DNA from 3 places in the Cellvibrio fontiphilus genome. Region 3 is predicted to be linked to each of the others. Evidence: predicted binding sites of a transcription regulator. Region 3 holds the regulator's gene; each other region holds the start of a gene.
The links. The regulator sigma-54, encoded in region 3, starts transcription at its own class of promoters, with help from an activator protein. The targets are predictions, from matches to a motif close to TGGCACANNNNTTGCNNT.

Region 1: the regulator sigma-54 is predicted to act here: its motif matches at 3,321-3,338, upstream of cobA (uroporphyrinogen-III C-methyltransferase).
Region 2: the regulator sigma-54 is predicted to act here: its motif matches at 5,464-5,481, upstream of ACFODX_RS06615 (alginate export family protein).

What each region holds. Positions count from the first base shown of each region.
Region 1 covers NZ_JBHRTF010000002.1:171,691-179,885, reverse strand. Annotated here, with positions in the region: gene ACFODX_RS02655 (putative bifunctional diguanylate cyclase/phosphodiesterase) at 1-841, opposite strand, end outside; gene moaB (molybdenum cofactor biosynthesis protein B) at 1,153-1,668, opposite strand; gene moaA (GTP 3',8-cyclase MoaA) at 1,825-2,865, opposite strand; gene cobA (uroporphyrinogen-III C-methyltransferase) at 3,371-4,240, shown strand; gene nirB (nitrite reductase large subunit NirB) at 4,322-6,862, shown strand; gene nirD (nitrite reductase small subunit NirD) at 7,019-7,351, shown strand; gene ACFODX_RS02625 (PAS domain S-box protein) at 7,619-8,195, shown strand, end outside.
Region 2 covers NZ_JBHRTF010000003.1:233,977-242,171, forward strand. Annotated here, with positions in the region: gene ACFODX_RS06595 (peptidoglycan DD-metalloendopeptidase family protein) at 1-204, shown strand, start outside; gene rpoS (RNA polymerase sigma factor RpoS) at 344-1,342, shown strand; gene glk (glucokinase) at 1,408-2,406, opposite strand; gene ACFODX_RS06610 (glycoside hydrolase family 3 protein) at 2,683-5,142, shown strand; gene ACFODX_RS06615 (alginate export family protein) at 5,617-6,864, shown strand; gene ACFODX_RS06620 (citrate synthase) at 6,999-8,195, opposite strand, start outside.
Region 3 covers NZ_JBHRTF010000004.1:846,315-854,509, reverse strand. Annotated here, with positions in the region: gene ACFODX_RS12195 (KpsF/GutQ family sugar-phosphate isomerase) at 1-656, shown strand, start outside; gene ACFODX_RS12190 (KdsC family phosphatase) at 692-1,231, shown strand; gene lptC (LPS export ABC transporter periplasmic protein LptC) at 1,233-1,844, shown strand; gene lptA (lipopolysaccharide transport periplasmic protein LptA) at 1,831-2,388, shown strand; gene lptB (LPS export ABC transporter ATP-binding protein) at 2,392-3,117, shown strand; gene ACFODX_RS12170 (RNA polymerase factor sigma-54) at 3,270-4,922, shown strand; gene hpf (ribosome hibernation-promoting factor, HPF/YfiA family) at 5,030-5,320, shown strand; gene ptsN (PTS IIA-like nitrogen regulatory protein PtsN) at 5,387-5,839, shown strand; gene rapZ (RNase adapter RapZ) at 5,852-6,721, shown strand; gene ACFODX_RS12150 (HPr family phosphocarrier protein) at 6,725-6,997, shown strand; gene yjgA (ribosome biogenesis factor YjgA) at 7,146-7,664, shown strand; gene motB (flagellar motor protein MotB) at 7,731-8,195, opposite strand, start outside.

The DNA of each region.
Region 1 (8,195 bases), on a different contig from region 3:
GCTTGGCCAGCAACTCGATATGGGCCTGGTCGCACTCGGCAATAATCAGGAATTCATCGCCGCCTAAACGCCCTAATTGGTCGCCTTTGCGCATCACATCCCCCAGGCGCTGGGCGACATCGCGCAAGAGCAGGTCGCCAGTTTCATGACCCCAGTGGTCATTGGCGGCCTTGAGGCCATCGACATCGATAAAAAACAACGCAAAACCGCGCTGGTAGCGACGCAGGTTTTCCAGGCTGTGATCCAGGCAGTCCAGAATGCCGCGGCGATTGAGCAGTTTGGTGAGTGGGTCGATAGTCACCAGCGAGCGCAACTGGGCTTCCAGCTGTTCGCGGTGGCAGGCTACGGCAATTTGGCTGGCAATCCGCTCGGCCAATGCCAGCAGTTGGGGCGATACCTCGGCGCATTTATCGGTGTGTTTAAACCAGGAGGAGGCGATAACCCCCAGCACTTTGTCGGAGGAGATAAGCGGAATCACCAGGTTGGATTGCAAACCGGCGTTGACCAACTGCGGAATAGCATCGCTCGCGGTGGCGTAATCGCGGGTGAATATACTGCGTTTATTGGCCAGCGCCTGGCCTGAAATACCCTGGCTTGCACTGAAGCGGAAGCCTTTGAAGGCACTCAATAAATGCTGGTGTTCACCTTCAAATAATTTGTATTCAAAGGTCTGGCTTTCTTCATCCAGCAAAATCAGGGCGGTGCCATCGGCATCCAGCAGTGTGCGCACGGCGGCAGCGGCTTTTTTAAAAAATAATTGGAAATCCGGTTCAAGGGTTAGCGCATCCATGGTGGCCAGCAACGAGGGCACAGCGGTGTCTAACAGTAAGGAGTGGTTCATGGAGGCACGCTCATAAATACATCAAAAAGCGCCAAGTCGCTTGGCAGTCCCATTTAGTCATGAGAATGATCTGTCTGAGCAATTAGCTTGCCAGCTGCGATGTTTCGATCATATTTATGCTATTTGATTGGTTTTTACAGGCGGTGCCCCGGTTTTGGCCGGCGTCTTCCCCGGGATGACTGGGTTTTATAAAAAAACTGGTATGCAAGATGAGCCCGGCTCCCTATTTGGGAGCGGGGTTTATGGCGTCTGGCGCAGCATTGGTGCAATATTTTGTGCCACAAACCAAAAATATGCGCCAAAAAGAGGGCTTAAGTTGCCAAGCGCAGCTGGCCGACAAAATTACAGGGGCGATGGCGGGCATCCAGCTGGTCTTTAATGATCTTCTCCCAAGCGGTGGTGCAAGCGCCGGTAGAGCCGGGCAGGCAGAAAATCAGGGTGCGATTGGCAAGGCCGGCGGTAGCGCGGGATTGAATGGTAGAGGTGCCAATCTCTTCAAAAGACACCTGACGAAACAATTCACCAAAGCCGACTACGGTTTTATCAAATAACGGAGTGACTGCCTCCACTGTAGAGTCGCGCCCCGCAAAACCGGTGCCGCCGGTAATCAACACTACCTGCGCTTGCGGTTCGACAATCCAGTTGGAGAGCGCGGCGCGGATTTGGTAGATATCGTCAATCACCAGTTTGCGGTCGTGCAGTCTGTGGCCTGCGGCGAGTAGCAAATCCTGCAGTTTTTGCCCTGAAGTATCGGTCTCCAAATTGCGGGTGTCAGATACAGTCAGGATGCAGATATTGAGCGGTTCAAATTCTTTTTGTGCGGACATATTTTTTCCTCGTTAGTTAACCCCCTCCCCCTTGTTAAGGGGAAGGAGCTACCCCCTCCCAACCTCCCCCTTCAAAAAGGGGAGGAGCAGTTACTCCCTCCCCTGACAAGGGGAGGGTTGGGGTGGGGTTATAGGATTTGTGAGGGGTTATGGGGACTAGCCCCCCGTCATATTCATAAACCGCACAATTTGCGGTTCGTCGTTGCTAAGGTCAAAGGTGTGTTTTTCGGGTTTGTGTTGCATGGCGTTGATAATCGTCTGGCGCAGCTCCGTTTCCGAGTAGTGCGCGCTGCGCAGTTGCGCGCGCAAATCCACGCTGTTTTCCTGCCCCAGGCACAACAATAAACGGCCCGTAGCGGTGACGCGCACGCGGTTGCAACTGCCGCAAAAATTGCTGGAGTGGGGCGAGATAAATCCTATCCGGCTCGTGTAACCGGCGGCTTGCCAATAGCGCGCGGGGCCCGCGTGATGGCTGTTATGCGTGTCGCTTGCCAGCGGGCTGAGCTGAAACGGCGACAGCTGGTTGCGCAGCTCTTCACTGCTAATAAATTCCGCCGCGCGCCCGTGATCGTTAATGCGCCCGAGCGGCATCTCCTCGATAAAACTGATATCTAGCCCCTCATCCAAGGCAAAACGTACCAGTGCCGGCACTTCATCCGCGTTGTAATGTTTGAGCGCTACGCAGTTGAGTTTGATGCGTTTAAAACCTGCCGCCTGCGCCGCTTTAATCCCGGCCAGCACCTGATTGAGATCGCCAAACCGGGTGAGCTGGCGAAACCGCGCCGGGCTAAGGCTATCCAGGCTGATATTAATACGCGCCACGCCCGCATCTTTAATCGCTTGGGCATATTGGGGTAGGTGGGTGCCGTTGGTGGTCAGGCAGAGCTCGCGCAAACCGGGTAGTTGCCCCAGGTTTTCCAACAGGCGAATACTGCCCTGGCGCACCAGGGGTTCGCCGCCGGTAATACGCAGTTTGCTTACGCCCAGGGCGACAAACGCGGCGCCCAGTTGGGTGAACTCTTCAATGCTCAGCACTTCGCGGCGCGGCAGGAACTGCATTTCCTCCGCCATACAATAAACGCAGCGCAGGTCGCAGCGGTCAGTCACTGACAAACGGACGTAGTTAATAGTACGGCCAAAGCTATCAATGAGCGGCCCGGAGCCGTGCGATGAGATAGTCGAATCAACAAGAGCCATATATAGAAGGTGTTCCCTGAATTGCGAGGCAAAAGCCTGAGGGCATAGCGACTCTAGCTAGCTGGAGTCAGTCGTTCAACACATCTGCCATTCAAAGCCTGTTCCAAAATGGTGATTTTGCACAGTGTAAACCGCGGTAGCCAGCTTGCAGGCATTTTTTCCACGCAAAATTGATCTCGATCATAGTGCGCCATTCCCTCCAAAATCGGTAGAAAAATAAAAATGTCTGATATTGGTGCGGGGTGCACCATCACTTTGTTTTTTATTGGTGCGTTTTTGCAAAATCAAAATTTTTCATTTTGCATTTATCTGGTGCGCATCTGCACCATTAAAAATCACAAAACCTGTTTGATGCCAGTCGATAAAACCGCTGGGTTCTTGATTGATTTTTCGAGTGCATCGCTAAACATATGAATTAAAAAGAAAAATAAATTATTTTTTTAAAAATCAGGTTGTGGCATTGGCTTTGCAATTCCCTGTTTGTAAACAACAGGCAGGTGATGTCATGAACAATTTCTTTAAAGCGAGTGTGCAAGTTCTTCCTTCCGCGCTGGTAAAAACACCCGGCGCAAAAAAAACAGGCAGACATACACCCGGCGACAAAACCACAGGCAAGGTTTGGTTAGTTGGCGCCGGCCCCGGCGATGCCGAACTCTTAACGCTGAAAGCCCTGCGCGCGATCAACAACGCCGACATTATTTTTTATGATTACTTGGTCAGCGAAGATATTCGCGCACTTTTTCCCTCCCACATTCCTGCGCACTATGTTGGCAAAGCAAAAAACCAGCACAGCATAAAGCAGGAAGATTTAAATCAATTATTAGTCACTCAAGCGCAGGCGGGTTTAAACGTATGCCGCATTAAAGGTGGTGACCCTTTTGTGTTTGGTCGCGGCGGTGAAGAGCTGCTGGAGCTGCGTAGCGCCGGTATTGATGCCGAAGTGATTCCCGGAATTACCTCGGCATCGGGGTGCAGCACTTATGCGGATATTCCGCTCACCCATCGCGGTTTGTCACAGGGTTGCACCTTTGTTACCGGCCACGCCGAAAAAAGTTTGGATGTGAATTGGGCTGCGCTCGCACAACTCAATCACACCCTGGTGTTTTACATGGGGCTGACCCGCGCCGATGAGATTGCCGCGCAGTTATTAGCGGGTGGTTTGGCTGCCGATACACCGGTGGCAATTATCGAAAACGGCTGCCGCAAAGACCAGCGCGACATTATTTCTGATTTGCACGATTTTCCTGCGGCAGTGGTGCGTGAGCAGGTGCAATCGCCCGCGCTGATTATTGTGGGTGAAGTGGTGCGCATGAAAGCGCAATTGCAAGCGCAAATCTGGCAGCACAGCAGCGCAGAAAGTTTGCTGTTGGCCTGACACCAGGCAAAAAGTTTACAACCGGTTAGTAACACATTAAGTCAAAAGACATTGATAAGCGCGTAATAACGTGAGGCATATATGAAGAAGCGTATTGTTGTAGTGGGTAACGGCATGGTAGGGCACAAGTTTATCGATAATTTGGTAAACCACGCCGCTGCAGAGCAATATCAGGTAGTGACTTTTTCCGAGGAGCCGCGCCTTGCTTACGACCGCGTGCAGCTCTCCAAATATTTTTCCGGCTCGACCGCCGACGATTTGATGTTAACCAGTGAAGATTATTACCACGAAAAATCAGTCGAATTTATTTTGAAAGATAAAGTGGTTGATCTGGATATTGAAAACAAAGAAGTGATTACCGCCTCGGGCCGTCGCGAAGCTTACGATCAATTAATCCTGGCGACTGGCTCCTTCCCGTTTGTGCCACCCATCCCCGGCAATAACGGTGAACACTGTTTGGTGTATCGCACCATTGAAGATCTGGAAGCCATCACCCGCTCGGCGAGCGTGAGTAAAGTCGGTGTTGTCGTGGGGGGCGGCCTGCTCGGTTTGGAAGCGGCAGCGGCATTAAAAGCAGCGGGCCTTGAAACCCACGTGGTGGAATTTGCACCGCGTTTAATGGCAGTGCAATTGGATGAAGGTGGCGGAAAATTATTGCGCCGCAAAATTGAAGCCATAGGCGTAAAAGTTCACACCCAAAAAGCCACTACCGAAATTGTGGCGGGCAGCGAAGCGCGCTACCGAATGAATTTTGCCGATGGCAGCCATTTGGAAACCGATATGATTTTGTTCTCTGCCGGTATTCGCCCGCAGGATGAACTCGCGCGCAAATGTGGTTTGGGAGTGGGTGAGCGCGGCGGCATTGTGGTGGACAACAACTGCCAAACCACCGTGAAAGATATTTACGCCATTGGTGAATGTGCGCTGTGGAACAATCGCATTTTTGGTTTGGTGGCGCCCGGTTACCAAATGGCAAAAGTGGCTTTGTCGCACATCACCGGTGGCAGCGAACAATTTATGGGTGCGGATATGAGCACCAAATTAAAATTGCTCGGCGTAGATGTCGCCTCCATTGGCGATGCCCACGGCAACACCCCCGGTTCACTCAGCTACACCTACAGCAACGATGTGGATGAAGTCTACAAACGTTTAATTGTATCGGCCGACAATAAAAAATTGTTGGGTGCAGTATTGGTGGGCGATGTAGAAGCCTACGGCACATTGCAACAAATGTGCGTGAATGGAATGGATTTGCCGGAAGACCCCAACTGTTTGATTTTGCCCAATGTTGATGGCGCCGGCATGGCAATAGGTGTGGATGCACTGCCAGAAACAGCAATGATCTGTTCCTGTTTTGATGTGAGTAAAGGTGCAATTTGTTGCGCTGTGCAAGACGGTGCACGCACCATGGGTGACATTAAAGCTATCACCAAAGCTTCCACCGGTTGTGGTGGTTGTAGCGCGCTCACCAAACAAGTAATGGATGCTGAACTCACCAAATTGGGGGTGGAAGTCAGCAACCATATTTGCGAACACTTCCCGCATTCGCGTCAGGAATTGGCAGACATAGTGCGCATCAAACAAATTAAATCTTTTGATCATTTGCTCGATGAACACGGCCATGGTTTGGGGTGTGAAATTTGTAAGCCGGCAGTGGCTTCAATTCTTGCCGCATTCTGGAATGAATATGTGTTGGATGAAAAACACATCGGCCTGCAAGATACCAACGATATTTTCCTCGGCAATATGCAAAAAGACGGCACCTATTCGATTGTACCGCGTGTCGCCGGTGGTGAAATTACTCCGGAAAAATTAATTGTGCTTGGCCAAGTCGCGAAAGAGTACAAGCTCTACACCAAAATTACTGGCGGCCAGCGTATCGATTTATTTGGTGCGCAATTGCATCAGCTGCCAGCGATTTGGAAAGTGTTAGTGGACGCTGGGTTTGAAACCGGCCATGCCTACGGCAAATCCCTGCGCACAGTGAAATCCTGTGTGGGCAGCACCTGGTGTCGCTACGGCGTGTTGGATTCGGTGGGCATGGCGATTGAATTGGAAAATCGCTACAAGGGTGTACGTGCGCCGCACAAAATAAAATTTGGTGTGTCGGGGTGTACGCGCGAATGTGCCGAGGCGCAATCCAAAGATTTTGGTGTTATCGCGACAGAAACCGGCTGGAGTTTGTACGTCTGTGGTAACGGCGGTATGCGTCCGCGTCACGCGGATTTATTTGCCACCGGGTTGGATGATGTGACGCTAATTCAATACATCGACCGCATCATGATGTTCTACATCCGCACGGCAGATCGCCTGCAACGCACTTCGGTGTGGATGGAAAATATGGAAGGCGGTTTGGCTTACCTGAAAAAAGTGGTGATTGATGATGCGCTCGGTTTGTGCGGCGAATTGGAAGCGCAAATGGCTTACAACATCAGCCAGTACCAGTGTGAATGGAAAACCACGGTGGAAAACGAAACACTGCAAAAACGTTTCAAACATTTTATTAATTCCAATGCGACTGACAGCAACCTCGCTTATGTAGTGGAGCGCGATCAAATTCGCCCCGCCACCGCTGAAGAGCGCGGCAGCAGCAGTATTCAATTTGTGGAATTGGTGGATTAATTCATAACCCCACCCTAACCCTCCCCTTGAAAATGGGAGGGAGTAATAACCCCGCCTCTTCCCCCTTCAAAAAGGGAGGGGGCAAATTCCTCCCCCGGCCAAGGGGGATGTTAGGAGGGGTTGCGAGCAAAAAATTTATTTTTAGCGAGAAATATCATGAGCGAAAAACCCTGGATTAGTGTGTGCGAGTTAGATGATTTATTGCCCGACACCGGCGTCTGTGCCTTGGTCAATCAACAGCAAGTGGCGATTTTTCGCTCGCGCCGGTTAAACGAAATTTTTGCGATCAGTAACTATGATCCGGTGGGTGAAGCCAATGTGTTGTCGCGCGGCATTATTGGTTCTATTGGCGATGAAGTCGTCGTTGCATCGCCCCTCTACAAAGAGCACTACAACTTGCGCACCGGGGAATGTTTGGAAAAACCGGAATATCAAGTAACGGTATTTCCCGTGCGGGTAGATGACGGCTTGGTACAGGTGCAGGCCTGATTCCTGCCCGGATTCACGACTGCACAAGGCAGGCGATAATTTGTCTGCCGGGTGCTGTCGGCAAGATGTTGTTTATTGTTAGTGAAGTGTTATGAGTTCTCTCCCCTCTTCTTCGACTGCTTCATGAGTCGCTTCCACGGGCAAATCATGTGATTTGCCCTTTTTTGTTGCCGGGTGTTTAGCGGGCGCAAACATAGCTATTGCCGGGGCCAATCGAGTAAAATTTGCCGGGATTTACCCCGCCGTTTTTTTGATGAGACCCATTCCATGAGACAAGCCCTGGTATTTAGTGCCCTCGCCAGCCTGAGTTTTAGTGCCTACGCCGATATATTTGCGGTATTCCGCGAGGAGGACGGCAGCACCCGCTGGCAATACGTGGCCAATACCAGTGCCAGTGTGTTGATTCTGACCCTGCTGGTGGTGCTGTTTTTCCTTATCCGCGCCCACTTGCGTGCGGTGCGCTCCAACCGCGCCTTAACGGAGATTAAAGCCACACTGGAAGAGCGCGTGGCAGATCGCACGGCTGAACTGCAAGAGCGCGAGGCCTATATCGCCAGCATAGTGAATTCCATGCCGGTAATGCTGATTGGTTTGAACCAGCAATTGGAAATCACCCAGTGGAACAAAAAAGCGGAAGAAGTTACCGGTCGCCCACTGCGCGATGTGATCGGCACCAACCTCTGGAAAGTCTACTCGGCGATTACCCTGACCGAAGCGCAGGTTAAAGCGGTATTGGAGTCGGGCGAGACAATGAATATCAAACATGCGCAGCCGGGCCAATACAGTTTTGATATCACCCTCTACCCGCTGGATAAACAGGACGACACCGGCATAGTGATTTTGA
Region 2 (8,195 bases), on a different contig from region 3:
TTACTCATCATCAAGCATAACGAAACCTTTTTGAGCGCTTACGCGCACAATCATGCATTGAGGGTTAAAGAAGGTGATATGGTTAAAGTTGGCCAGGTAATTGCCGAAATGGGTTCTAGTGGTACAGACAGAGTTAAACTGCATTTTGAGATTCGTCGAGATGGTACGCCAGTAGACCCAATGAAGTTTCTTCCGCGTCGTTAGAAAAATGTCACGTTCATGAGTTAAAACGGGGACTTATGAATAGCTCTAGGATTTATACCCAAGGGCTACAGCTAAGGCGAGCTGAGTGATTTATAACTATAAGCCAGCCGGTTAAATAAAATTGATTAAGGGGCTGAAAATGACTTTACACAATAATGACTCACTCACTTTAGATCGTGATGATGCTTTTATTGCACAGGATTTGGATATCGAAGATTCAGATCTTTTATTGGCTGAAGAAGATCTTCCAAAAGTCGCTTCATCAAACAGCAGCGAACGTATTGTCGATGACAAATACAACAAAACTCTGGATGCTACTCAGATATATCTAAATGAGATCGGATTCTCCCCCCTATTGAGTGCCGAGGAGGAGGTTTACTTTGCTCGTAAAGCGCTCAAAGGTGACGTAGCTGCGCGCAAACGCATGATCGAGAGTAACCTCAGATTGGTTGTAAAAATTTCTCGCCGTTATGTTAATCGTGGCTTGGCTCTGTTGGATTTAATTGAAGAAGGTAATTTGGGGCTCATCCGCGCAGTGGAGAAATTTGATCCAGAGCGCGGTTTCCGTTTCTCCACCTATGCTACTTGGTGGATTAGGCAGACTATCGAACGTGCGATTATGAATCAAACGCGTACTATACGTTTGCCAATTCATGTCGTTAAAGAATTGAACATTTATCTGCGGGCAGCGCGCGAGTTGTCACAGAAGCTGGATCATGAGCCAACCCCCGAAGAAATTGCTAATCTGCTTGAAAAGCCCGTATCTGATGTAGAGCACATGCTCAGCTTGAATGAGCGCGTAACGTCAATAGACGCGCCCATAGGCAATTCCTCTGATCGCGCTATTGTCGATACCATTGCAGATACACACATATCTGATCCTGCTGCGTTACTGCAAGACAGTGATCTGACAACCAGCCTGGATCATTGGTTAGATGAACTAACTGAAAAGCAGCGTGAAGTTTTGGCTCGTCGATTCGGCTTAAGAGGTTTTGAAGTGAGTACTTTGGAAGAGGTTGGGCATGAAATTGGGCTAACTCGCGAGCGTGTACGCCAAATTCAGGTTGAGGCGTTAAGGCGCCTAAGAGATATTATGGAAAAGCAGGGGCTCGATAGTACGGCATTATTTGGTGCTTAATAAATTGAGATTGATAAAAAAACGGAGCCTACAAGGCTCCGTTTTTGCTAGATCAGTCTGATTAATTATTTTAGCGAGTCTGTATTGTTAATCAGCCATGCGGCTGATCCAACCAGTGCTGCCTTATCATTAATAATCAGCTTGATTGATATATCGCTCACATAGCTAGTCATTGGGCCTTTATTTTTGTAACGCTCCAAGAAATGTGATTCCGGAAGCAGGTCGACCAACTTGGGAGTAATTCCGCCCCCAATTACAACTCCACCCTTGGCTCCAAGAGATAGCGCTTTGTCTCCAGCAACTTCTCCAAGAACATCGCAAAACGTTAAGACCGCTTCGCGACAGATTGGATCTTCATTTGCTATTCCTTTACTGCTTACATCAGCGGGAGTATATGGTTTGGCCTCAAGGCCGTGATTGTGGGCTAGTGCTCGATACAGAGTCACTAAACCGCCACCGGAAAGTATGTTTTCCACTGAAACGTGATTTTGCTCTTTTAATAAAAAAGCTTTGATATCTAACTCTTTTTCATTAGTCGGAGCAAAACTTGCGTGCCCACCTTCTGTGGGAATGATTCGCCAGTTATTTTGATTGGGAACAAGCGCTGCCATGCCAAAACCTGTGCCTGGTCCCATGACTACTATGGGGGCATCTACATTGGTTTTATGGGAATCATAAAGGGTGACAAGCTCATTCGATTCGAGGAATGGCACTGCATAAGCGAGAGATGCAAAATCATTGATCACATGGAGTGTTTTCATGCCCAGTTGATCGCGCAAGCCATCGATCGAAAACTTCCAGTTCAGATTGGTCATGGATGCTTGGCCATTTTCAATAGGGCCGGCAATTGCCAGGCAGCCGTATTCGGGCATATTGATGCCGAACTCGCTGCAACAGGCTTTAATCATTGTGGCCATGTCAGGATAGTTGGCACATTTGAGGGTAATTTGGCGTTCTGCCGTGTAATTAATTTTGCCATTGATGCGATTTTTTTCAGCATCGTGTTCAACCAGGCCGAAACGACCGTTTGTGCCTCCGATATCGGCAACCAGTAGCAGGCTCATGCGACTCCTCAGCTTCTTTATAAGAAGACTAGTTTGTTATGGATAGTGTGTAGACCGTAGTAATACCTAGCCGCAGGAGAATAGCATTAAACGCAATCTGCGGAAATTCACTTTTAAATCCCAGTGCAACAATGAATGAAGTCTGCAAGTGGTTTGTGCTTTGCTAAATGCTATTTATTCATTTTTTTGTGGCGCGTTTTATTGTTTTGTTGACAGCGCTGTCATTAATGGGTAGCGTTTATCTTTTTATGCTCGTTTTAACCGGAGGTTGTTTAAGTGCAGTGGCCCAGTATCACTAGCAAGGTCAAAAAAGATCCCGTCCTTGAAGCAAAGGTCGATCAAATCCTGAGGGATTTGAGTCTCGAAGAAAAAATAGGGCAGATGATTCAACCGGAGATACGCCACTTAACACCTCAGGATGTGAAGGATTTTCATATCGGATCAGTGCTGAATGGTGGTGGATCGGTACCTAATGGTAATCGTTATTCAAAAGCGGCGGATTGGTTGGCTATAGCAGACGCCTACTATCAGGCATCTATGGATGACAGTGATGGTTTTATGGCTATCCCGCTAATGTGGGGAACTGATGCCGTACACGGAGTGGGGAATATCGTGGGCGCAACCTTGTTTCCACACAATATTGCCTTGGGTGCAACCAGAAACCCTGAGCTGATAAAACAAATTGGAGATATAACCGCTACCGAGATTGCCGTGACCGGTTTGGATTGGGACTTCTCGCCCACTGTTGCTGTAGCTCGTGATGATCGTTGGGGGAGAACCTATGAATCTTATTCCGAGCATCCTGAACTGGTGAGGGAGTATGCGGAAAGGATGGTGGTGGGCTTGCAGGGATTGGCTGCAGAGGATGGTTTTCTTTCCAGTTATAAGGTGATTGCAACTGCCAAACACTTTCTGGGGGATGGCGGTACCCACAACGGGATTGACCGGGGTGATTGTCTGGCTGATGAAGAAACCCTTTATCGCGTCCATGCCGCAGGTTATTACAGCGCGATCGAAGCTGGCGTCCAATCTGTAATGGCATCGTTCAATTCATGGCATGGTGAACACATGCACGGCCATCAATATTTATTGACTCAGGTTCTCAAGGAACAAATGGGGTTCGATGGTTTTGTGGTGGGTGATTGGAATGGGCACGGATTTGTAGCTGGTGCTACTGTCCTGAATTGCCCCCAGGCGATAAACGCCGGGTTGGATATTTTTATGGTGCCTGACCCTGAATGGAAGCAGCTCTATTACAACACGCTTGAGCAGGCGCGGACTGGTGTTATTCCTATGGCTCGTATCGACGATGCGGTGCGTCGTATTTTGCGTGTGAAATTAAGGGCTAATCTTTGGCGCAAGGGGTTGCCATCAGGGAGGCCATTGGCGGGGCGCGATGAGCTTTTAGGTGCGCCTGAGCACCGCGCTGTAGCGCGACAGGCTGTTCGCGAATCTCTGGTTTTGTTAAAAAATAAAAACAACCTCCTTCCTTTGTCGCCGCGCGCGCGCGTGCTTGTTGCAGGTGACGGCGCCAACGATATCAGCAAGCAAACGGGGGGGTGGTCAGTGAATTGGCAAGGTACTGGCAACACCATGGCCGACTTTCCCGGGGCCACAACGTTATGGATGGGTATAGAGGCGGCGGTCTCTTCCGCTGGTGGTAAAGCTGAGCTTAGTGTTGATGGTTCTTATGACCGCAAACCGGATGTGGCCATTGTTATTTTTGGTGAGGATCCCTACGCTGAAATGCAGGGGGACATTCAGCATCAAGTATTAAAGGCCGGTGATATACGTGATTTAGAACTATTAAAACGATTTAAATCCCAAGGTATTCCAGTCGTTGCTTTGTTTATCACCGGTCGTCCCATGTGGGTTAATCGTGAATTGAATAATTCAGATGCTTTCATGGTGATCTGGCAGCCTGGTACTGAGGGTGCTGGCGTTGCCGATGTCATATTCAGGCGGGCCAATGAAGATATTTATCATCCTGTCTCGGGTCAATTGTCCTTTTCTTGGCCAAAACGTCCAGACCAGGGGCCACTTAATTGGGGGGATAATGATTATGATCCTTTGTTTCCCTATGGCTTTGGTTTGAGATATGGGGAGGCGGATGCTCTAGAGGATAACTTACCGGAAGATGGCATTTCCCTTGAGGAGACTTCGCACATATTGGAGTTATTCAACCGTCGCCCTCTCGCCGATTATCGCGTCCTGCTAGAAGGCAAAAACAATGATCGAGTCTTTCTGAATGACAATCAGGCGCAAGTCACTACCCTGAGTGTTTATTGTGTTGATCGCAATGTGCAGGAGGATGCACGTAGGGCGGTCTGGAATGGCCAGGGGGAAGGGTTGGTTGCACTCTCCAGCCCTAACCGACAAATTCTGAGTGATTATTACCAAACCAGCTCATCATTGCTGGCTGATATTAAAGTGGACTGTGCGCCCGAAGGGCGGGTGTGGGTGCGTATTGGTTGTGGCCCTTCCTGTTACTCACAAGTTGATATCACTGAGCACTTGCATGGGATGACGGGGCAAGGATGGAAAACACTGGTGGTTGATTTGTCTTGTTATCCGGCTGCCGGAACAGATTTTGGTTTAAAGAGATCACCTGAAGAATTGTTTGCCTTGATTTTGGAGCCCTTTGCGTTAGTCGCCAATGGAAAGCTAGATCTTACTTTTTCCCATGTCAGGATCGAAAAATCGCGCGCCCAAGGCGCATCTGTCCGCTTGGTTTGAGTTGCTCTCGATTAATAAAAATGCCGCACTTTCTGTCGCGGCATTTTTATTGAAATCCAGCTTGTTGTTCTCCTCTCTATGCGCTCATTTTCCAGTCATGCATTGCATCTGTGCAGGTCATAAAAAGGTGGTGCATTTTTATGGGCTATTGGGGTGCGCATAATTTTTTATTTTTGCGTGGAAATGGCGCCTAAAAAAATATTATATCCCCATAAGAGGGCGATAAAAAAATACCATTTTGGGCGAATTATTTTTTCGTTAACTTCTTATCTATTTGATTCGACGCAATTTATTCTCCTGGGTTTAAGTTTTTTAGGTCGTTGGCACAGGACTTGCGCTAGTGAATATCAGTCACCATTCCTCGGTGCACTTTAAGGTTTTGCGAGAGGCTTTTTAGTGCAAGGCATTTAATGCATCTAGTAGGAGTGCCGCTTATGACTAACATTCACCTACCATGTCTTTGGAGATAGCTCTATGAAAAAAAATACGCTTCACCTGTTGGTGGCTGCAGTAAGCTCATTGGTTTGTAGTGTTCCAAATGTTTCAGCAAAAACATTCACAGAATCTATGCAACAAGGCAGCGTTGTAAAAATAAATTTTCGTACACGTTTTGAGGATGTTACCGAAGATGTATTGGGTTCAGACTCGGATCGAGAAGCTAATGCATGGACAACTCGCTCACGGATTTCCTATCAGTCTGGTGTCTGGAATGGATTTGGTTTTTCGGCGGAAATGGATAATGTTAGTGAGATGACCAATGATCATGATTACCGTACTTCTGCAGCAAACGTAGATCCGCTATGGGCTGATCGAAATACGGTAGCGGTAATTGCGGATCCAACAGGTACAGAAGTGAATCAAGCGTTTGTTTCCTACACTACTTTTAATAATCAGGTTAAGTATGGTCGTCAACGCTTGCTGCTCGACAATTCCCGCTTTATTGGAAACGTAGGCTGGAGACAGAATGAGCAAACCTACGACGGCATTTCCTGGACAAACAAATCCATTCGCTACACAAATTTCACTTACGCCTATATTAAAAATGTAAATCGTGTATTCGGTGAGGATAATCCGGTGCTGGGTGATTTACATATGGATAGTCATGTATTGAATGCAAGCTATACAGGGTTTGATGCGGGTAAGTTAATAGGTTATGCCTATCTTTTAGATGTCAATGATCCAGTCTCGCAGTTAGGTTTGACTGGAGATACTTTTGGGGTTCGTTGGCAGGGCACTGTGGGTGAATCTTTCCTCTATAACCTGGAATATGCAAAACAACAGGATGCTGGTGCCGCGCAACAGTATGACGCAGATTACGGTCTTGCCGAAGTGGTCTATAACATTAATCGTTACAGTTTTACTCTGGGGTATGAAGAGTTGGGCTCTGATGATGGCGCATATGGTTTTGCCACTCCGCTTGCTACGCTGCATGCGTTTCAGGGTTGGGCTGATAAATTCCTTGCTACACCGGCAGCGGGTTTACAAGATATTTATTTTAATCTTGGTGTGACTATCGGAGGTGCACAAGCATTACTGAGTTACCATAAATTTGATTCGAGTGAGGGGAGCATAGATTTTGGTGACGAGATTGATTTTAGTCTCAGCAAAAAAATTGGCGCCGTAGTGCTGACGGGTAAACTTGCCCAATATTCCATGGGAGATAGCAATGCTAACTACAGCGATACCACAAAATATTGGTTGATGGCTGACTGGAATTTCTAAAATTTTACGCAAAAGTAGGGCCCTCACTTTTTATATGGTGAGGGCTTTTTGTTTTCAGTATTGAAATTTATTTTTTCGATTCCCAATAAAAAAGGGCTGCAAACTTGCAGCCCTTTTTCAAATATTAAGCGCGATTATTTTTTGGGGTAATCACGTTTTGCATGGCCGGTATATTGTTGGCGAGGACGACCGATCTTGTAGGGGCCGCTTACCATTTCATTCCAGTGAGAGTACCAGCCCACTGCGCGACCTAATGCAAAGATCACAGTAAACATTTCTGTGGGGATTCCAATCGCTTTCATGATAATGCCAGAGTAGAAATCGACATTGGGATAAAGCTTCTTGGAAATAAAATAGGGGTCCTCGAGAGCAATTTGCTCCAAGCGCTTGGCGATAGCCAGTAAAGGGTCATTTTCTAAACCTAGTTCGGCTAATACCTCATCACAGGTTTGTTTCATGACCTTGGCGCGGGGGTCAAAGTTTTTGTAGACGCGGTGTCCAAAGCCCATCAGACGGAAACCTGAAGTTTTATCTTTGGCGCGAGCAACGCAGGCTTCGATATTCTCTACAGTGCCGATTTCCTCAAGCATCTCAAGAACGGCTTCATTGGCGCCGCCGTGTGCAGGACCCCATAAGGTTGAAATCCCTGCGGCGATAGCGGCAAATGGGTTGGTGCCAGAAGAGCCGGACAAGCGAACTGTCGAAGTGGAGGCGTTTTGCTCATGGTCTGCATGAAGGATAAAAATGCGATCCATGGCTTTGGCGATGGTTTTGCTTACGTTTGGTGTCTGGCCCGCAGTTCCAAAGGTCATGTTTAGGTAATTTTCTGCATAACTAAGGCTATCGTCTGGGGCTACGAACTCCTCGCCTTTGCGATGCTTGTAAACCATTGCAGAAAGAGTGGGCATTTGACCTATCAAACGATAGGCGGTCAGTTTTCTGCTTGCTTCGTCAGTAATATTTATCTCGTCGTTGTATACGGCAGCGAGTGCAGCGACGGCGCTACAAAGAATCGCCATAGGATGAGATTCGCGCTTGAAGCTTTTGATTAGATTGGCGACAGATTGGTCAACAGAAGAGTGCTTTTTGATTTCAGCAGTAAATTCTTCTTTTTGGCTGGCAGTTGGCAATTCGCCATTGAGCAATAGATAACAGGTTTCAAGGTAATCAGAGGAGACAGCGAGTTGCTCTATCGGGTAGCCCCGGTGAAGGAGTACACCTTCGTCACCATCAATAAATGTGATGCTGGATTCGCATGAGGCGGTGGACATGAAGCCTGGGTCGAATGTGAAGAAGCCATTTTTGGTGATGCTGGTGACGTCAATTACGTC
Region 3 (8,195 bases):
TAATTACCCTGCTCCCCTTGCTCAAGCGGGCAGGCATTAAAATAATCAGCATGACAGCCAATCCCCAATCCACTCTTGGCGAGGTGGCAGAGGTCAATTTGGATATCAGCGTAGAGCATGAAGCCTGCCCGCTGGATCTGGCTCCCACCTCCAGCACTACAGCCACGCTGGTGATGGGGGATGCACTTGCCATTGCCCTGCTAGAGGCTCGCGGCTTTACTGCTGAAGATTTTGCCTTCTCTCACCCTGGAGGAGCACTGGGACGCAAACTATTACTACGCCTTGGTGACGTCATGCACACCGGTAGTGATATTCCCCATGTATCTCCCGACACCCCTTTATTGGATGCTTTGATGGTTATGTCAGAAAAAGGATTTGGCATGACAACCGTCATGAGTAATGCCCACGAGCTACTCGGCATATTTACTGATGGCGACTTGCGCCGCAGTATTGATCGGGGAATTGATGTGCGCAGCGCCAAAGTGGGTGACTTGATGAATACGACCCCCAAAATGCTGCGCGACAATACCCTCGCCGCAGAAGCCTTGGCGGTTATGGAGGAAGCCAAGATAAACGTACTACTGGTGCACAACGAACAAAAACAGTTGGTTGGTGTCGTAAAAATTAATGATTTGCTACGCGCCGGTATCATTTGATAACTGCAGCAATAATTGGACCTGGAACGAAAAAGATGAATGCTGAACTACGGGAGCGCGCTGCGCAAATCAAACTCCTGCTATTGGATGTGGATGGAGTGCTGACCGACGGGCGGCTGTTTTTCAACAATAGCGGCGATGAGTTCAAGGCATTTAATACGCTCGATGGACAGGGCATCAAAGCCCTGCAAAAAACCGGTGTCAAAGTTGGCATTATCACTGGGCGCACCAGTGATTTAGTGGCACGGCGCGCGCGGGACTTAGGGATTGATATTCTCGTTCAGGGCCGCGAGGACAAATGGGAAGCGCTGCAGGAAATCCTGCGGGAACACAGCTATGCATTGCATGAAATTGCATTCATGGGAGATGACTGGCCAGACCTGACAGTTATGACTCGCATTGGTCTTGCACTTACAGTTGCCAATGCCCATTTCAGTGTCGTAGAACGCGCGCACTGGCAAAGTCGTGAACGTGGTGGAGAGGGGGCAGTACGAGCCGCCTGCGACTTACTTATGCAAGCACAAAATACATACGATAAGGCGCTGGGCGCCTACCTGCACGGATCCTCTGCGTAAGATGAGACTAGTCGATCGAATCCAGCAAATTCACCAACAGGTTCCAGTGCCATGGATAGTTGCAATGGCTATGCTGGTGTTTTTCTTTGCATTTTCCCTGCGTCATAAAGATGACCCAAGACCAGACCCATATGCTAGCGGCGGCTTTCCACAATATTACATGACCAGCGTGGAAACCCGCGAATACGGCACCTCAGGCAATCTGCGCTATCGCCTTACCACACCGCAAATCACTCATTTTCAAAAAGATACAGAGAGCCCATCGGAACATGACTACACCATGATCGAAAGCCCTACGATGGAGTTTTTTGATGAAGACCCAACTGCACCCTGGATAGTCAATGCAAGGGAGGGTAAAAGCCAAATGAATGGTGAATTAATTCAACTTCTGAACGATGTAGAAATTCAACAACAAACGTCATCCAACGGCTTGGTGCGCATATCTACCAGCAAGCTGGATTTGCTACCCAAGACACAATTCGCGCGCACAGACAAAGCTGTTAAGATGCGCAGCGCCAAGGGTCAGATGACGGCCGAAGGCATGGAAGCTGACTTTACCAACAGTCAGTTCCAATTAAAGTCACAAGTCAAGGCTGTTTATGAACCACGTTAAATCCACTTTCAGGTTGCTTGGCCTGGTCACTGTTTTACTCAGTGCTGGCGCAGCTTGGGCATTACCCAGCGACAAAAACGAAACCATCCGTGGCTCCGCAGACAACCTAACCGTTGACCAGAAAAATGGGGTAGCCACCTATACCGGCTCAGTAGAAATCCGCCAAGGCTCCCTCACCATCAAAGCCGATTCAATCATCATTCACACCAACGCTGACGGTGGCGTTGAAAAAATGGTTGCTACAGGTAACCCGGCTAAATTCCAACAACAACCTGAAGAAACACAGGGGATAGTTACCGCCGCGGCCAAACAAATTACTTACACACCCAGCAATGAGCACTTGCTTCTGGTCGAAGATGCATCCGTCGAGCAAAATGGCGCCGTCATGAGCGGCCCACACATTAACTATGACTTGGTTAAAGAAGTCATGAAAGCCGAAGGCAACACCGCAGGTGAAGGTCAGCGGATTGAAATTGTCATCCCCCCAAAATCTGGCTCCGCAAGTGATTCACAGGCTCCCTCTTTCACTCCAGGCAGCAATTAACCTATGCCAAGTTTGCACGCGCGTCATCTCGCCAAAAGCTACAAAAAACGCAAAGTAGTTATCGATGTTTCGATCACTGTCGAGAGCGGTCACATAGTGGGTTTGTTAGGGCCAAATGGCGCTGGTAAAACAACCTGCTTTTACATGATTGCCGGCTTGGTTCCTGCCGACAACGGTAGCGTGCTTATTGATGACAGGGATATTACCCAGCTACCTATCCATGGACGCGCACGCGCTGGTATTGGCTACTTACCCCAGGAAGCATCTATCTTTCGCAAACTCACTGTCGCTGACAACATCATGGCGATACTTGAAACGCGCAAGGATTTGGACCAAAAAGCGCGTGCAGAAAAACTTGAAGCACTCTTGAGCGAATTTCATATCACGCACATCCGAGATAGTTTGGGTATGGCGCTCTCGGGGGGCGAACGTCGCCGCGTAGAAATCGCACGCGCACTGGCCACAGACCCCAAGTTTATTCTTCTGGATGAACCCTTTGCCGGTGTGGACCCCATTTCTGTAAATGACATTAAAGAAATTGTTCGCCATCTTAAAGATCGCGGCATAGGTGTATTGATAACCGACCATAATGTGCGCGAAACCCTTGATATCTGTGAAACGGCCTACATCGTCAGCGAGGGGCACATAATCGCAGAGGGCAGCGCTGATACTGTGCTGAGCAACAGCAAGGTTCGCGAAGTCTATCTGGGCGAGCACTTCCGCCTCTGACGAACAAAGCAGAAACAACTTGACAAGCAACATTCTTTGTCTACTAGGCATAAAGCTTGCTTAAGCATGTTGCTTGAAGCGCAAACCCTGACTAAACTCCACTTAACAGATGTTTTCCATACCGTGTTATTTAAGGGTTTGTTGCAACAACAATGAAACAATCTCTCCAGCTTAAACTCGGCCAACAGCTGACCATGACCCCCCAACTGCAGCAGGCAATTCGCCTCCTGCAGCTTTCAACCCTGGATTTACAGCAAGAGATCCAAGAGGCGCTTGATTCAAATCCTATGCTTGAAATGGAGGAGAGCTTTGACTCCCCTAGCCAAAGCAGTGATTACGAAGGCAGTGCTGACGATCAAATCGATTACAACCGCCAACAAGAAATTGCTGCCGAGTCCGGCACCGATACGAGTAATGATTACTCCAGTAGCGACAGCTTCACCTCTTCCACCAGCGATAGCTTTAGCGAGCCTAGTTACAGTGACACCGAGAGTTTTGGTGAGAGCGATAACTTTAGTGATGGGGAGTCATTCAGCGATAGCGATGTCTATGGGGAAAGCGAGAGTTTTAGTGCCGATAGTGGCGATTGGAGCGACTCCATTCCTTCCGATCTACCAGTAGATACCAGTTGGGATGACGTTTACCAAACCTCCGCAGCGGGAAGCTCAAACAACTTCGACAATGAAGACAGTGACTTTGAAAGCCGCCGCGCTGCAACAGACTCACTTTATGACCACCTGATGTGGCAACTTAACCTCACCCCAATGTCTGATCGTGATAGGGTGCTGGCAATGGCCATCATCGATGCCGTAGAACCCAGCGGCATGCTATCAATCAGCATTGAAGAAATATTTGAGGGAATGCGCAACGATCTGGAAGATCTGGAGTTGGATGAGGTGGTAGCGGTACAGCACCGCTTACAACAGTTTGATCCCTGCGGTGTCTGCAGCCAGAATCTTTCGGAATGCCTGCTGGTACAGCTGCAACAGTTTGACACCAAGACGCCATATCTGGATTCCGCGAAACTTATCGCCAAGCTCTATCTACCTATTTTAGGCAGCCGCGATTATCGTCAGCTGATGCGCCGCACCAAGCTTAAAGAAGCTGAACTTAGCCAAGCTATAGCCCTTATCCAGAGCCTTAACCCCCGCCCGGGCGATATTATCGCCAGCGGCGACACTGAATATGTTGTTCCTGATGTGTTTGTAGAGAAGCGCGATGGTCGCTGGATAGTGGAATTAAATCCAGAAATTGCACCGCGCCTACGCATCAATGCCAACTATGCTTCAATGGTAAAACGAGCCGACTCCAGTAGCGACAATACCTTTCTCAAAGACAATTTACAGGAGGCTCGCTGGTTTCTAAAAAGCTTACAGAGCCGTAACGAGACACTATTAAAAGTGGCGAGCTGTATTGTAGAAAAACAACGCGGCTTTCTAGACTACGGGCCGGAGGCAATGAAACCGCTGGTATTACATGACATTGCCGAGATAGTGGAAATGCATGAGTCCACCATCTCTCGTGTGACCACCCAAAAATATATGCATACACCGCAAGGTATATTTGAACTTAAGTACTTTTTCTCCAGCCACGTCAGTACCGATAGTGGAGGCGAGTGCTCATCGACAGCAATTCGCGCCATTATCAAAAAACTGGTTAGCGCTGAGAACCCCAAAAAACCCCTGAGCGATAGCAAAATTACCGACTTATTGGCGGAACAGGGAATTCAGGTGGCGCGTCGCACAATCGCAAAATATCGCGAATCGCTGAACATTCCACCTTCAAACGAACGTAAGACCATTTGACTTAGTATTGTCACTGGCAAGCAGTACCTAATTCGGAAGAAAATCAAGGATGAACTGTTAGGTTGTGCTGATCACAACCATTTTGTTTCTATCGAGAGGAAGTATCTATGCAAATAAACATTAGTGGTCATCATTTGGAAGTTACCGATTCACTAAAAGACTACGTCAACAGCAAAATTGAGCGTCTAAGTCACCACCATGATCGAATTACCAGCACCCATGTGATCCTCTCCGTTGATAAACTTATTCAGAAAGCAGAGGCCACTATCCATGTAAGTGGTAAGGACTTGTTTGCAGATGCAACCCATGATGATCTCTATGCAGCTATTGATGCCCTGGCAGATAAGCTGGATCGCCAGCTAATTAAGCACAAAGAAAAGATGCGCAGCCATCGTTAATCATCATGCGGCGGGTCGTCAGACTCGCCGCGTACTTATTGATAGAATCTTTTAGTCACACCTACCATGCAAATTCAAAATCTTATTACCCCTGGACGCACGCTTTGCGGTGTTGAGGGCGGCAGTAAAAAACGCGCCCTAGAGTTGTTAGCTAACGCTATTGCTCAGGATGTTCCGGGTATTGAGGCAGACGAACTCTTCCGCCGGCTAATCGGCAGAGAGCGCCTTGGCTCTACCGGCATAGGGCACGGCATCGCCATACCCCACTGTCGCATCGCAAATTGCAATAGCACCATAGGCGCGCTGCTCACACTGGCAGATCCAATCGATTTTGATGCCATAGATTCACAACCGGTTGACATACTGTTTGCAATGTTGGTACCCGAAGATGCTCATGATGAACATCTACAAACCCTGGCAGCACTGGCAGGAGCTCTCAACAACGCTGACTACCGCCAACGCCTGCGCACAGCGGACAGCGATACAGCACTTTTTCAAGCAGCTATAGCCGCCCCCTAGTAGGTCTATGCCATGCACCTTGTGATAGTAAGCGGGCTGTCAGGCTCAGGAAAAAGTACCGCACTGCATGTGCTGGAAGATGTTGGTTTTAATTGCATCGACAACCTACCCGTTAGCCTGCTACCAGCATTGGTAGCCCAAATACAAATCCACAAGGACGACCAGCAGCGCTTTGCCATAGGCATTGACGTGCGCAACGCCTGGCAAGACCTGAATATATTTCCGCAAATGATCAGTACACTGAAAGAGGCACATTTGCCCTTTCGGACCTTGTTTCTGGATTCTCAGCCAGCAGTACTTATTCAACGCTTTAGCGAAACACGGCGCAAACACCCACTTTCGGATAAGCACACCAGCCTTGAGGAATCCATCACGGCTGAGCAGCATTTATTGGAGCCAATCCGGGATTGTGCTGACCAAATAATCGATACCAGCCATTTGAACCTGCATGAATTGCGGGATTTAGTGAAAGAGCGTGTTGTTGGGCGCAGTGAATCGACCATGGCAATCCTGTTCGAGTCCTTTGGTTTTAAACACGGCATTCCTGTAAACGCCGATTTGGTGTTTGATGCTCGCTGTTTACCAAACCCTCACTGGAAACCCAACCTGCGCCCACTGACTGGTAAGGATCAGGATGTTATTGAGTTTTTGGAAGAACAAATCACTGTCAAAGAGATGTATGAGGACATTGAGCACTATCTGACACGCTGGCTACCTCGCTACCAAGCAAACAACCGCAGTTACATCACCATCGCTGTCGGCTGTACCGGAGGACAACATCGCTCGGTTTATCTGGCGGAACGATTACAACGTCACTTTGATCAAAGTTTTAACGATGTGCAGGTACGCCATCGCGATATCAACAAACACAAAAAGCATTAAACCATGCCAATCGAAACCCTCGACATTATCAATAAGCGTGGCTTACACGCACGTGCGGCAGCCAAGTTTGCCACTTTGGCAAACCAATTCAAGGCGAGCATTCAGGTGCGTGTGGGTGAGGGTATCTGGGCGGATGCAAAGAGTGTAATGTCTCTAATGCTACTCGCCGCAAGTTGTGGCAGCCGTATAGAAGTCAATATAGACGGCGAGGATGCGGAGATAGCGATGAGCGCTATACGCAACCTGATTGCAGATCGCTTTGAAGAAGGCGAATAAATACTCTATTGTTAATCCAAAGCAGTTGTGACTGAAGCCTCTGTGCACTAAGCTGCGCGACCTTTTAAACGCTACTCACCTTTATACTGGCTGCCAACCTTGCCGGGCTTTCATTTGGCATGACCTACTGAATACGACAGATACTTTTATGGTTTACAACTACGACGACATCAATCCGGATGACTACATTCTCAGCAAGTCGCAGGTAAAACGCGATATGCATGCCTTGCAGGCGCTGGGCGAAAGCTTGATCGATATGAATGAAAAGCAGCTGGCCAATATTCCACTCAGCGAAGAAATGTTGGATGCCATTTATATCGCCCGCAAATTACCGCCTAAAGAAGCGCGTCGCCGCCAAATCCAGTATATCGGTCGTTTGATGCGCGAAGGCAACCATGAGGAAATCAAAGCAGCGGTTGAGAAAATGCAAAACCGTAGCGATCAGTATGTGCATCGTCAGCATCAGATCGAGCGCTACCGCGATTTGCTGATTGAGGGCGACAAACAAATTTTCCAAACCCTGGTGACCTCCTGCCCGGGCCTGGATGTACAACACCTGCGTCAATTAATTCGTGCGGCACAAAAAGAAAGGGATGAAAACAAACCGCCTGCGAATGCGCGCAAACTCTTCGGTTTTATTCGCGACCAACTCGCCGCTCAGGATTAACACCAAGGTCGTATTAAAAACAAAGCCCGGAATAATCCGGGCTTTGTTTTTATAAGTCTTTTCATTTTATGGTGCATTTGCCGCATCGATCGCGTCATTAACTTCATTGGGCGATAGAATTTTCGGGCCGGGGGCCGGCTGGGTAAATGTTTCGCTGCTGTTAATCAATTTGCTGCTATCTATCCCCGCACCACTGCCCAATGCATCGGCAACTGCTTTCTTGAGCACAATAATGGCGATCCGACGATTAATAGGTTCATCGGGGCGATCAATAAGAAAAGGGGCCGCCGATCCCATCCCCTGCACTGTTGCCACCTTACCTTCTGGATAATTCCCCTCCAGTAACGCGCGGCGCGCAGCGTTAGCGCGATCTGCTGACAATTCCCAGTTGGTATAACTGGCACCTACACCATAGGGAGTCGAGTCGGTATGGCCAGTCACACTGATTTTGTTCTGTACCTTGTTCAGTATCGGGGCAAGCGCATGAAGCACCTCCACCGAATAGGGTTTGAGGTTGGCGCTGCCGACATC